3 regions of the Halobacillus sp. ACCC02827 genome follow, and region 2 is predicted to be linked to each of the others. Evidence: riboswitches for the same ligand, from Rfam matches in the RefSeq annotation. Region 2 holds a riboswitch; each other region holds the start of a gene.
The links. Region 2 has a riboswitch for cobalamin ahead of metE (5-methyltetrahydropteroyltriglutamate--homocysteine S-methyltransferase). Riboswitches for the same ligand answer to the same signal wherever they lie in the genome.
Positions count from the first base shown of each region.

Region 1 (3,278 bases), 1.3 Mb from region 2:
TCTGATTAAAAGAACACTTATCCAAAGCTCTGTACATTTCCTTCACCTCTTCGTTCATTACAGCCACTTCCTCAGGCAGAGGGAGACCATCGCGTAAGCTCTCCTTATTCTTCGTCCAATCAAATGTTTCTATAATACGATCCCTTTTTCTCTTCTGCTTCCGAAAATAGTCGATGGCCACGTGACGGGCAATGGAAAGCAGCCACGTCTTTTCTGAGCTTTGCTTTCGAAAGGAATGATAGGATTTTATGACACGTATGTACACTTCCTGCACGAGATCTTCTGCAACAGCACGGTCCTTGACCATATAGATAAGAAATTGAAATAAATCCCGGTGATGTTGCTTATACAGTTCATCAAAGAACGATTTCAAAACAGTACCCCCTGAATCACCTATGTATATAGTCGTAACAAATAGGTAATCGTTACACTACCTATACTAATACGAAAAAAAAAGAAAAAGCTACCCTGTTCTAGGGCAGCTTTCCTGCTGGGTCCAATCTATGGTTTGTTAATGGGTAACGTCTGAACAACCGTCCTAATACAGGAGCCATAACAATCAGAAAAACAGTGTTTGAAACCGCATGATTGATGTCCATAGGAATCCCTGCCAGATAATAGGCCCAGAAGGGCTGCCCTGCGACATGCATCGTGAGAGACAGGACAAAGCCATAGAAGATACCACTCAAAAAACCATATACAGATAACAACCATACCGGAAGCTTAGGAAAAACCTTACCTAAGATACCTGCTCCGACACCGATTAAACCCCAGGCTGTTATCTGCCATACGGTCCACATACCCATGCCGAGGAGGAGGTTGGAAGTCAGTGTCGTTACGAAAGCAACCAGTACACCTCCAACTGGACCCAGCCAAAATCCGGCGATGATAATAATCGCCGTTACAGGCTGAACATTAGGAATATTGGCAAGAGCCATTCGGCCCGCAACAGCTAATGCTGACAGCATGGCAATCAACGTCAGTTTATATGTGTTCATAGTTGGTCATTCCCACGCATGATAATCGAAGGTAACCTGATCTCCATCTTTCAATTCATAATCTTCTGCGCCGACTTGACCTTCTTCTCCATTGACGGTGTACATCCATGCTTTCTTTTCATCGCCTCCAACACCTTCAATGGAGTTGATGAATCCTCCGGACTGTTCCACTTTGAAATTGTCCTCCATCACCTGCATCAGATTCGCACCTTCTTCGGCAGTAATCGATTCAGAAGCAATTTCTTCGGCACCATTATCTTGTGAAAGCTCCACCTCTACGGTAATTTCCTGTTCCTGCTGTTCGGTCGTTTCTGCACTCTTTTCTTCATCTTCCTGCGCGCCGCATCCTGCCAAAACACCGACGGCAAGGAAGGCCGCCATCATCAGGCGATACCATTTCTGTAACATTTTTTTCTCCCCTTCTGTCTTTTTGAGGGTTTTGAGTAGCCACAAATAAGAGCCTGCCCCTGTTGGGACAAGCTCTAAGACGAACCAATAGAAGCGGGACTGGCCGCCATTCACCGATCGGTTGCCTCAAATACTCAATCCTCGAAGTATTGAAACGCGAGATCAGGCAGGTCTACTGACTCGTGCGTCATCCTTCCAAGGCTCCTTCCCGTTATCCACAGTGGATCCACCTTTTCGTCGGCACTCACAGTTGCGAGGACAGTTCCGGTTTCCTTACCGGATTCCCATTTTAAGTCTTTCAGACACCTGAATTCTCATTTTATACAGTTCCTTTTTAAGCGTACACGAAACCGTCACAATTGGCAATAAGGGGATTACCCATGAATGAAAGGGATGTGGAAGGTAAAGGTCGTCCCTTCCCCAAGCCTGCTGTGGACGCTGATCTCTCCGTCGTGCCCCTCGACGATGTTCTTTGCAATGGCGAGACCGAGACCGGTTCCTTTCTTATAATCCTTCGTTTTTCGCTTCCTGGATTTGTCCGCCTTATAGAAGCGTTCAAATACAAATGGCAGGTCTTCTTCAGCAATGCCCATACCGCTGTCGTTTACCGAAGCGACCCAGTCATTCCCGTCTGGAACGACCGTCACATTTACTTCTCCGCCTTCTTCCGTGTGGCGGATGGCATTATCAATCAAGTTCGTGAACACTTGTTCAATTCGATCCGGATCAAAGGTAAGCCTGCCGAGTTCAGGAGCAAGATCAAGCGTAAGGTTCACCTGTTTATCACCTGCCAGACCACTGAACTTCCGGATAATCTTCTGCATATACGGTCCCATTTCGATCGTATCATGAGCGAGCTGAATATGCCCCGCTTCCATACGGGCCAAATCCAGCAGCTCGTTGACCAATCTGCCGATCCTGAGGGATTCATCATGAATGATCTGAGCCAGCTCGTTTTTGTCTTCTTTAGTTTCTGCAATATCATCCACAATTGCCTCGCTGTATCCCTGAAGCATAGAAATTGGAGTGCGTAGTTCGTGCGAAACATTCGCTATAAAATCTTTACGAAGCTTATTTAGTCTCCGTTCTTCCGTCATATCACGCAGAACCGCGACGGCTCCACGAACCTTTTCCCTGTCATAGAGAGGGGTCATAATGATCACCCATGAGCGACCTTGTACGGATACTTCCACCATGGATTCATGTTCCTCTGTTATAACACTTTGAAAGAGCTCTTTTAAAGGCTCCGGCAGACGAAGCTCCTCTTCCTTATCCCGGGACGGATCCCGTTCGAAATCAGCGGCTTTCAAATACTGCTGGGCTGGAGGGTTCGTTATGAGCACATCTCCTTGACGATTGATGGTTATGACACCGTCCGCCATGGAACGCAGGATCCCTGAGAGTTGTTCTTTCTCTTGATTCAAAGCATTAATATGAAATTTCAACTCTCTTCCCATCCGATTAAAAGCCATGGCAAGCTCGCCGATTTCATCATGCGTTCGGATCGGAATTTTCGTATGAAACTCTCCCTTAGCGAGTTCCATAGCTCCCTTTCTCATTTTAATAAGTGGAGCCGTTATTCTCGTAGACAGGAAAAAGGCAAAAATTGTAGTTAAAATAATCGCGATCCCTGCACCAAGAAATATGATTTTCGTCGTTTGCTCTGACGTCTCTTCGACCGTATCGAGCGATTGATAGACAAAGACCGCTCCAGAGCTATTCTCAAGAGGTGTTCCAACTACCATCACACCGGAGGCATGCTCCTGCATATCTGCAATCTTTTTGACGTCTTTACCGTTTTCCATAACGGCCCGAAGTTCAGGGTCCTTCCGAAACCACGCATCATCAAGCTGCGGCATCGCTTCGGATTCA
Region 1 covers NZ_CP128168.1:1,943,945-1,947,222, forward strand. Annotated here, with positions in the region: gene sigX (RNA polymerase sigma factor SigX) at 1-373, opposite strand, end outside; gene QRD89_RS10360 (ECF transporter S component) at 474-998, opposite strand; gene QRD89_RS10365 (DUF4430 domain-containing protein) at 1,005-1,406, opposite strand; cobalamin riboswitch at 1,555-1,731, opposite strand; gene QRD89_RS10370 (ATP-binding protein) at 1,781-3,278, opposite strand, start outside.
Region 1: linked by a shared signal. The riboswitch ahead of QRD89_RS10365 (DUF4430 domain-containing protein) and the one ahead of metE (5-methyltetrahydropteroyltriglutamate--homocysteine S-methyltransferase) in region 2 are both predicted to bind cobalamin.

Region 2 (3,278 bases):
CAGGCTGCCGATCGTCGTTGTCGGGAGCAGAGGCAGAGCGAACTTTTCCTCCTGTACCTTCTTTCGATTGGAAAATTCGGAGGCACGGGACGGATGTTTGTCTTTCCAACGTTTTACTTCCTGCTGTACGTTCTCGTTCGAGCGGCCTTCGGAATCCGCAAAGGACCTCCAGTTCCGGGAATGTTTCTCCACCTCCGGCAGGATGATTGCTTTTCCTTGATTGACGCCCTTCGTCAGAAGAACCGTTTCTTCCAGTTTCTGATCAGCGAAGGCAAGGACCTGTTTCAGGTCAGATGCCAGCTTCGTTTCCGATTCGGTCGTCACCGGCACGTGAAGCAGGCTGGTGGAAGGCTGGAGAATCAAGCGGTCTTCCGGCACGATCTTTCTGACAGCATCCGTGATCTGCCATGTGTGTTTCCAATCGTTTCGCCAGATGTTTCGGCCGTTAATCACTCCCGCCGCCAATACTTTATCGTTCGGAAAGCCGTGTTCAGCGAGCTGGGACAGGGTTTGGCCATTATCATCCACGAAATCAAGGCCGATGCCATCTACAGGAAGTTGAATGACGGAATCATAAGCTTCCACCGCTTCAAAGTATGTTTGAAGCAAAAGCTTGATGCCGCTCACTTCTTTAGAAATGGTCTCATAAACCGATTGAACGAAGCGGAGGTCTTCTTCCGATAAGTCAGTAACAAGAATCGGCTCATCGATTTGAACCCAAGCTGCTCCTTCTGCGGCCAATTCTTGAAGCACTTGTATGTAGAGCGGTACCAGTGTCTGCAGCACTTGTTCGAACGGCTGCTTATCAAAACCCTTGGCAAGCTTCAAGTAGGTCACAGGCCCTAGCAGCACCGGTTTTCCATCAATGCCGAGCTGCTCCTTCGCCTCTTTATAATAGCGGAGAGGCCTGTTCTCCAGAAGCACCGGTTTTGTATCCTTTTCAATTTCCGGGACGATATAGTGATAGTTGGTATTAAACCATTTTGTCATGGAGGAGGCTACCGCTGATTCTGTGCCACGGGCGATGTTGAAATACGTTTCCAGTGAAGTAGGTTCCGTATCCTGAAAACGCTTGGGAATGATCCCGAACATGATGGATGTATCCAGAACGTGGTCGTAATAGCTGAAGTCACCGACCGGAATCAAATCGAGCCCTGCTTCTTTTTGTTTCTTCCAATCCTTGTGTCGGAGGGCAGTCAGTTCTTCCACAAGCTCCTGTTCTGTCGTATCTTTCTTCCAATAGCGCTCCAGAGCTTTCTTCCATTCCCGTTTCTCCCCGATACGCGGGTACCCAATTGCTGAACTTCGTGCTTGTTTCATTTCCCATTCCTCCTGCAGTTGTTTTTCAATCCAATAAAAAAATCTCTCTTACCTACAAAGAGAGACGACGGAGTGACATGGGAAGGATACGTCGAAAAAAGGGTAGACGAATCCCGTTGTCAACACCTGCCTATTCCTCGTAGGACCTAGTGCGGGTTCCAGAGGCAGGTCTCCTGACTTATGATCACGGCGGGCTGCGCCTTCCCATCGACTATGATAGTGGCTGCTGCAGCTCCGCTCCCAATTACAGTGGCGGGACCGTGCCGGATTTTCACCGGTCTTCCCTTTTAAGCCGGGGGACACCCCGGCACCTGTGGAACAGATTATTCAGTTGAATAATAAAAAAAGAACCTCTTGTATGAGAGGTTCTGATTGTACGGACCTCTCTTATCTTTCAGAGCATCTGCTCTGCTGGAATTAGCACCACAATCATATCGATCGGTTGCCGGGTTTCGTAGGGCCAGTCCCTCCACCACTCTGAATAAGAGATTGCTATTGGATTGATTACAAGCATACTAGCATGAGAAAAATAGGGTGTCAATCCGCTCTTCTACAATTTTTTCTAGAAAAAGGATAGAGAGGGGCGAGTATCAACGGGTGAAAAAAATCTATCGAAAAGGTAGAATGTAGGGTATTACTACTCGGGAGCTGGTTATTTTGTTGCGTGTCGTCTGGTTCAAGCGGGACCTTCGTCTCCATGATCATGCACCATTATATAATGCGGTACAGTCGGGAGACATGGTGCTTCCGCTTTACGTTGCAGAACCTTCCATCTGGCAGGGGCAGGAGCTGTCTGCCCGCCATTATCAGTTTGTGAAAGAGAGCCTCCATGATCTGCAGAAGGAGTTAAAGCAGAGAGGCGGTCGGTTATTCGTCGCTGTCGGGGAGATGGAAACAGTGCTGGAAGAGATATACGAGACATATGGTCCGTTTTCTCTGCATGCGCATGAAGAAAATGGAACACCGGTCACGTTTTCAAGGGATCAGAGAGTAAGGTCGTGGATGAAGCAAAAGGGGTTAACCATGAAAGAAGATCAACCATTCGGAGTCTTCCGTGGCTTGAACTCAAGGGACGGATTTTCTGAGCGCTGGGAACAGTTCATGAAGCATCCGGTCTTTCCTGTACCGGAAAAAATCCCGTGCGTCCCGGAAAAGGAATCCGTGTTGACGTTGAATCTGGACCAATTGGACTCGCTGTATGTCGGAGGTTCGACGCTTGATAAAGGACAGAAGGGAGGAGTGGAAGAAGCACATCGGACGTTGGACAGCTTTTTGAAGGTACGCTTCCATTCCTATTCTTATCACATATCGAAACCACTGAAATCAGCACGATCTGGAAGTCGTCTGTCTCCATATCTTGCCTGGGGAAACATATCCCTCCGCTTCGTTGTCCAGCAGACTTGGATGAAGATCAGGGCATGCAGCGATGCCGGAGAAAGAAAGCAGCTGGAGAATTTCTTGTCCCGTCTTTACTGGCACTGCCATTTCATCCAGCGTTTGGAGGATGAGCCCGCAATCGCGGAAGAGTCGATGAATCCTGCTTTTGATCAAGTGTACGAGGAATGGAATGAAGAAGCATTCCGCCGCTGGTATCAAGGAAGTACCGGATTCCCGATGATCGATGCCGCCATGCGTGCCCTTCATGAGACTGGCTGGATCAATTTTCGTTCCCGGGCGATGGTCGTTTCCTTTGCCTGTCATACATTAAGACTGGATTGGCGAAAACCGGCCCGTGCACTGGCGGGGTTGTTCCTCGATTATGAACCGGGAATCCATTACAGCCAAATGCAGATGCAGGCTGGTACGACAGGTTTCCATACCATCCGAGTCTATAATCCTGTCAAACAGGGACTCGACCACGACCCGGGCGGGGCTTTTATCCGGACTTATATTCCGGAGCTTCGCGGCATTCCTGCGTCTTTCATTCACGAGCCATGGAAGCTTCCTTCGTTTGCCTC
Region 2 covers NZ_CP128168.1:643,868-647,145, forward strand. Annotated here, with positions in the region: gene metE (5-methyltetrahydropteroyltriglutamate--homocysteine S-methyltransferase) at 1-1,320, opposite strand, end outside; cobalamin riboswitch at 1,467-1,650, opposite strand; SAM riboswitch class I at 1,705-1,808, opposite strand; gene QRD89_RS03295 (FAD-binding domain-containing protein) at 1,978-3,278, shown strand, end outside.

Region 3 (3,278 bases), 330 kb from region 2:
ACTGAAGGAAAGACAGGATTCGGGAGGAACAACCATGACTTTACAAATGAAAAATTGGAAATGGCTTTATATTGCATTGGGTTCTATATTTGTAGGGCTGCTCATCCTGATGATCAATTCAAAATCGAGCAGCTCGGAACCGTACCCGCGCGAAGAAGTAACACCGACCTTATTCATTCACGGGTTCAAAGGGGGGCCGAGGAGCTTCCAGACCATGATGGACCGGATGCAGTCCATGAATTGGGGAAAAAAAAGGATGACGGTCTATGTAGCGAACGATGGTACCCTCTCCATCCAGGGAAGCTTCCCCCAGACAAAGAACCCGTTCGTGCAGATATTGTTCGAAGATAATCGCGCCAGTATTTCCAATCAAACAAAATGGGTCGAAAACGTGATGATCCAGCTTCACTCCCGCTACAATGTTCAACAAGTAAATATTATCGGACATTCCATGGGCGGGTTAGCGTCAATCAATTATTTACTGAACGAACCTGCGGACGGCGTACCTGCCGTTAAGAAAGTTGCTGCTATCGCCAGTCCATTTAAAGGCATTCGGAAAGATTCCTATTTTGAATCCAATTACGGGGCCGCAACCGTGGATTTGAGACCAGACTCTGATGCTCTCCAGGATATGGTTAAGAATAAGGATCATTTCTCAGATAATGTAGACGTCCTTGCGGTGGCCGGAATCATCAACAAGGAGGCCCCGGAGCAGGAGCACTGGGATGGTCTTGTCCACGCCTCAAGCGTCCACGGACTGGAAGACATCGTTCCATTCGGCCGTTACTACGAAGAAAGAATTTACCAGCCTCAGGCAACCCACTCCGGCCTCCATGAGCTTGCGGAAGTCGACACAATAGTGGCTGAATTCTTGTGGGAAACAGCACCAATGCGTTCGACAAGCGGTGAGCATCCTTAATCCAACAAAAAAAGTCCGGAGTTTGCTCCAATGCGCCTTGATGCATTGGGAAGCAACTCCGGATTGTTTTATTCTTTTTCGAAAATAAATACCCACATGAATGTAAGTGCCTGCTTTAATTCTTCTTCAAGCCCCGCCAAGAGACTGTCCTCGACACCACGCTTGTAAACCCCTTGTCCAGCTATTGATCTCCACCCTGTCTCTTCTGCCATCTTCTTCAATTCCCACGGCATCATCGTATTGCATATGACTTGTTCCCCGAACAAGCGGCGATAGCTGTTGGTCCTCGGCATTGCCGTCGGACCAAGCAGTGCGATACAAAGTCTTCCCCCAGGCTTCAGTATCCGCTTCATCTCATTAAGCCCCTGTGAAGGAATCTCCGTCCATTCCAATGAATTGACCGCCATGGCACTATCAAACGAATCATCTTCGAAAGGTAGAGCAGTTAGATCCCCCTGGACGAAGGTAAGCCCTTGTTCCCTGACTCTGTCATTCGCCTTATCAATCATATCTTTCGACAAATCAACCCCTGTGACCTCATATCCCTCCTGCCAAAGCCGGAAAGATCCATAGCCGTCTCCACAGCCGAGGTCGGCTACTTTTCCTTTCGGGATATGATTCTCAAGGAAGGGAAGGATCGTACTTCGACTTCCTTCGTCCCACATTTCCTTGCTTTTTGAACTCCACATCCCGGCACGGTCGTCCCACTGCCTTTCTGCTTCTTTATGCCAATCGAACTTGACCATTTCCTCACTCGCCTTTCCGCTTCTTATATATATTTCTTCTTATAAAATTATACCTTACACCAATGCGCTGTGTCTGGGTTTTGATGCTTGGAGGTATTTGTTGTAGAATGGAAAAGGCTTGAATGTTATTTCGTTGTCCGTTATGATAGAAACACAAGATAAGCTAATAAAATTAATCTGAACAACTACATATAGTATTTGCGAACAGAAGATGCCACAAGGCTTAATAGGGAATCCGGTAACCAATCCGGAGCTGCCCCCGCAACTGTACGCATCCGCGAAATGGAAGATTCCACTGTGCCGCGCACGGGAAGGACCAGAGTAAGATCGGATGCCAGCCAGGAGACCTATCTTCGTTCGGCAGAGTTTCAACTTCTTCGGGGATTGAGAAGATGAAGCGATGGAACGAGGACTTTTTTGTGTCTCGCATCGTTTCATGGTTTCATCCACTCCCTTTCCCGGAGTGGATTTTTTTATTTTATATGTAGATATCAGATCAAGGAGTGAAACCATGAGCGTATCAGCAATTAAAGACCAATGGAAAGAAAGATTAGAAGCTTGGAAAACCGAGTTCCCTATGCTTGATCTGGATCGCATCATCCATAAAATTCCTAACTTAGGTTTTGAACATATGACGGAACAGGACCAGCGCCACGCTCTTATTCTCGAGTGTCTGGCTGAGGTCGATGAAATGGAACCGGATTGGACATTTGCAGCCAGCAGAATGCTGCTTGAGCAGATGTATGAGGAAGCTTCCAGTAACCGCGGAACAAACAAGGAATATGAAGATTTTCATGGTCTAATCTGCACGTTGATTAAGAAAGGCATCTATTCCGAGAAGCTGCTTACATATTACTCAGAGGAAGATATATACCAATTAGAAGAAGCACTCGCCCCTGAACGTGACCATCAATTCACCTACATTGGTTTGAAGACATTGAGTGACAGATATATTGCAAGAAGTAAAGAGAAAGAAGTTTATGAACTTCCTCAAGAGCGCTTTATGATCATTGCAATGGTCTTAATGTCACAAGAAGAAGCACCAAAACGGTTGGCACTCGTAAAAGAAGCCTACTGGGCTTTGAGTCATTTATACATGACTGTAGCCACCCCGACTTTAGCAAATGCGGGGAAACGTTATGGTCAGCTGAGCTCCTGCTTCATCGATACGGTAGATGACAGCCTTCAGGGCATCTACGACAGCAACACAGACATCGCCAATCTCAGTAAGCACGGAGGAGGAATCGGAGTCTATCTCGGCAAAATCCGCAGCCGCGGCAGTGATATCCGTGGATTTAAAGGGGTTTCCTCCGGCGTCCTTCCTTGGATGAAGCAGTTAAACAATACAGCCGTGAGCGTCGATCAGCTCGGACAGCGTCAAGGTGCCGTCGCTGTATATCTTGACATATGGCATAAAGACATTTTCCCGTTTCTTGACAGCCGATTGAACAACGGAGATGAACGGCAGCGGACGCACGACCTGTTCACAGGCGTATCCATTCCGGACATCTTCATGGAAGCAGTGGAGAATCGGGAAGACTGGTACTTGTTTGACCCTCACGAAGTACGCAAAGTCATGGGATTTTCGCTGGAAGATTATTTCGATGAAAAAC
Region 3 covers NZ_CP128168.1:315,712-318,989, reverse strand. Annotated here, with positions in the region: gene QRD89_RS01725 (alpha/beta fold hydrolase) at 35-919, shown strand; gene QRD89_RS01720 (class I SAM-dependent methyltransferase) at 988-1,665, opposite strand; cobalamin riboswitch at 1,858-2,034, shown strand; gene QRD89_RS01715 (ribonucleoside-diphosphate reductase subunit alpha) at 2,177-3,278, shown strand, end outside.
Region 3: linked by a shared signal. The riboswitch ahead of QRD89_RS01715 (ribonucleoside-diphosphate reductase subunit alpha) and the one ahead of metE (5-methyltetrahydropteroyltriglutamate--homocysteine S-methyltransferase) in region 2 are both predicted to bind cobalamin.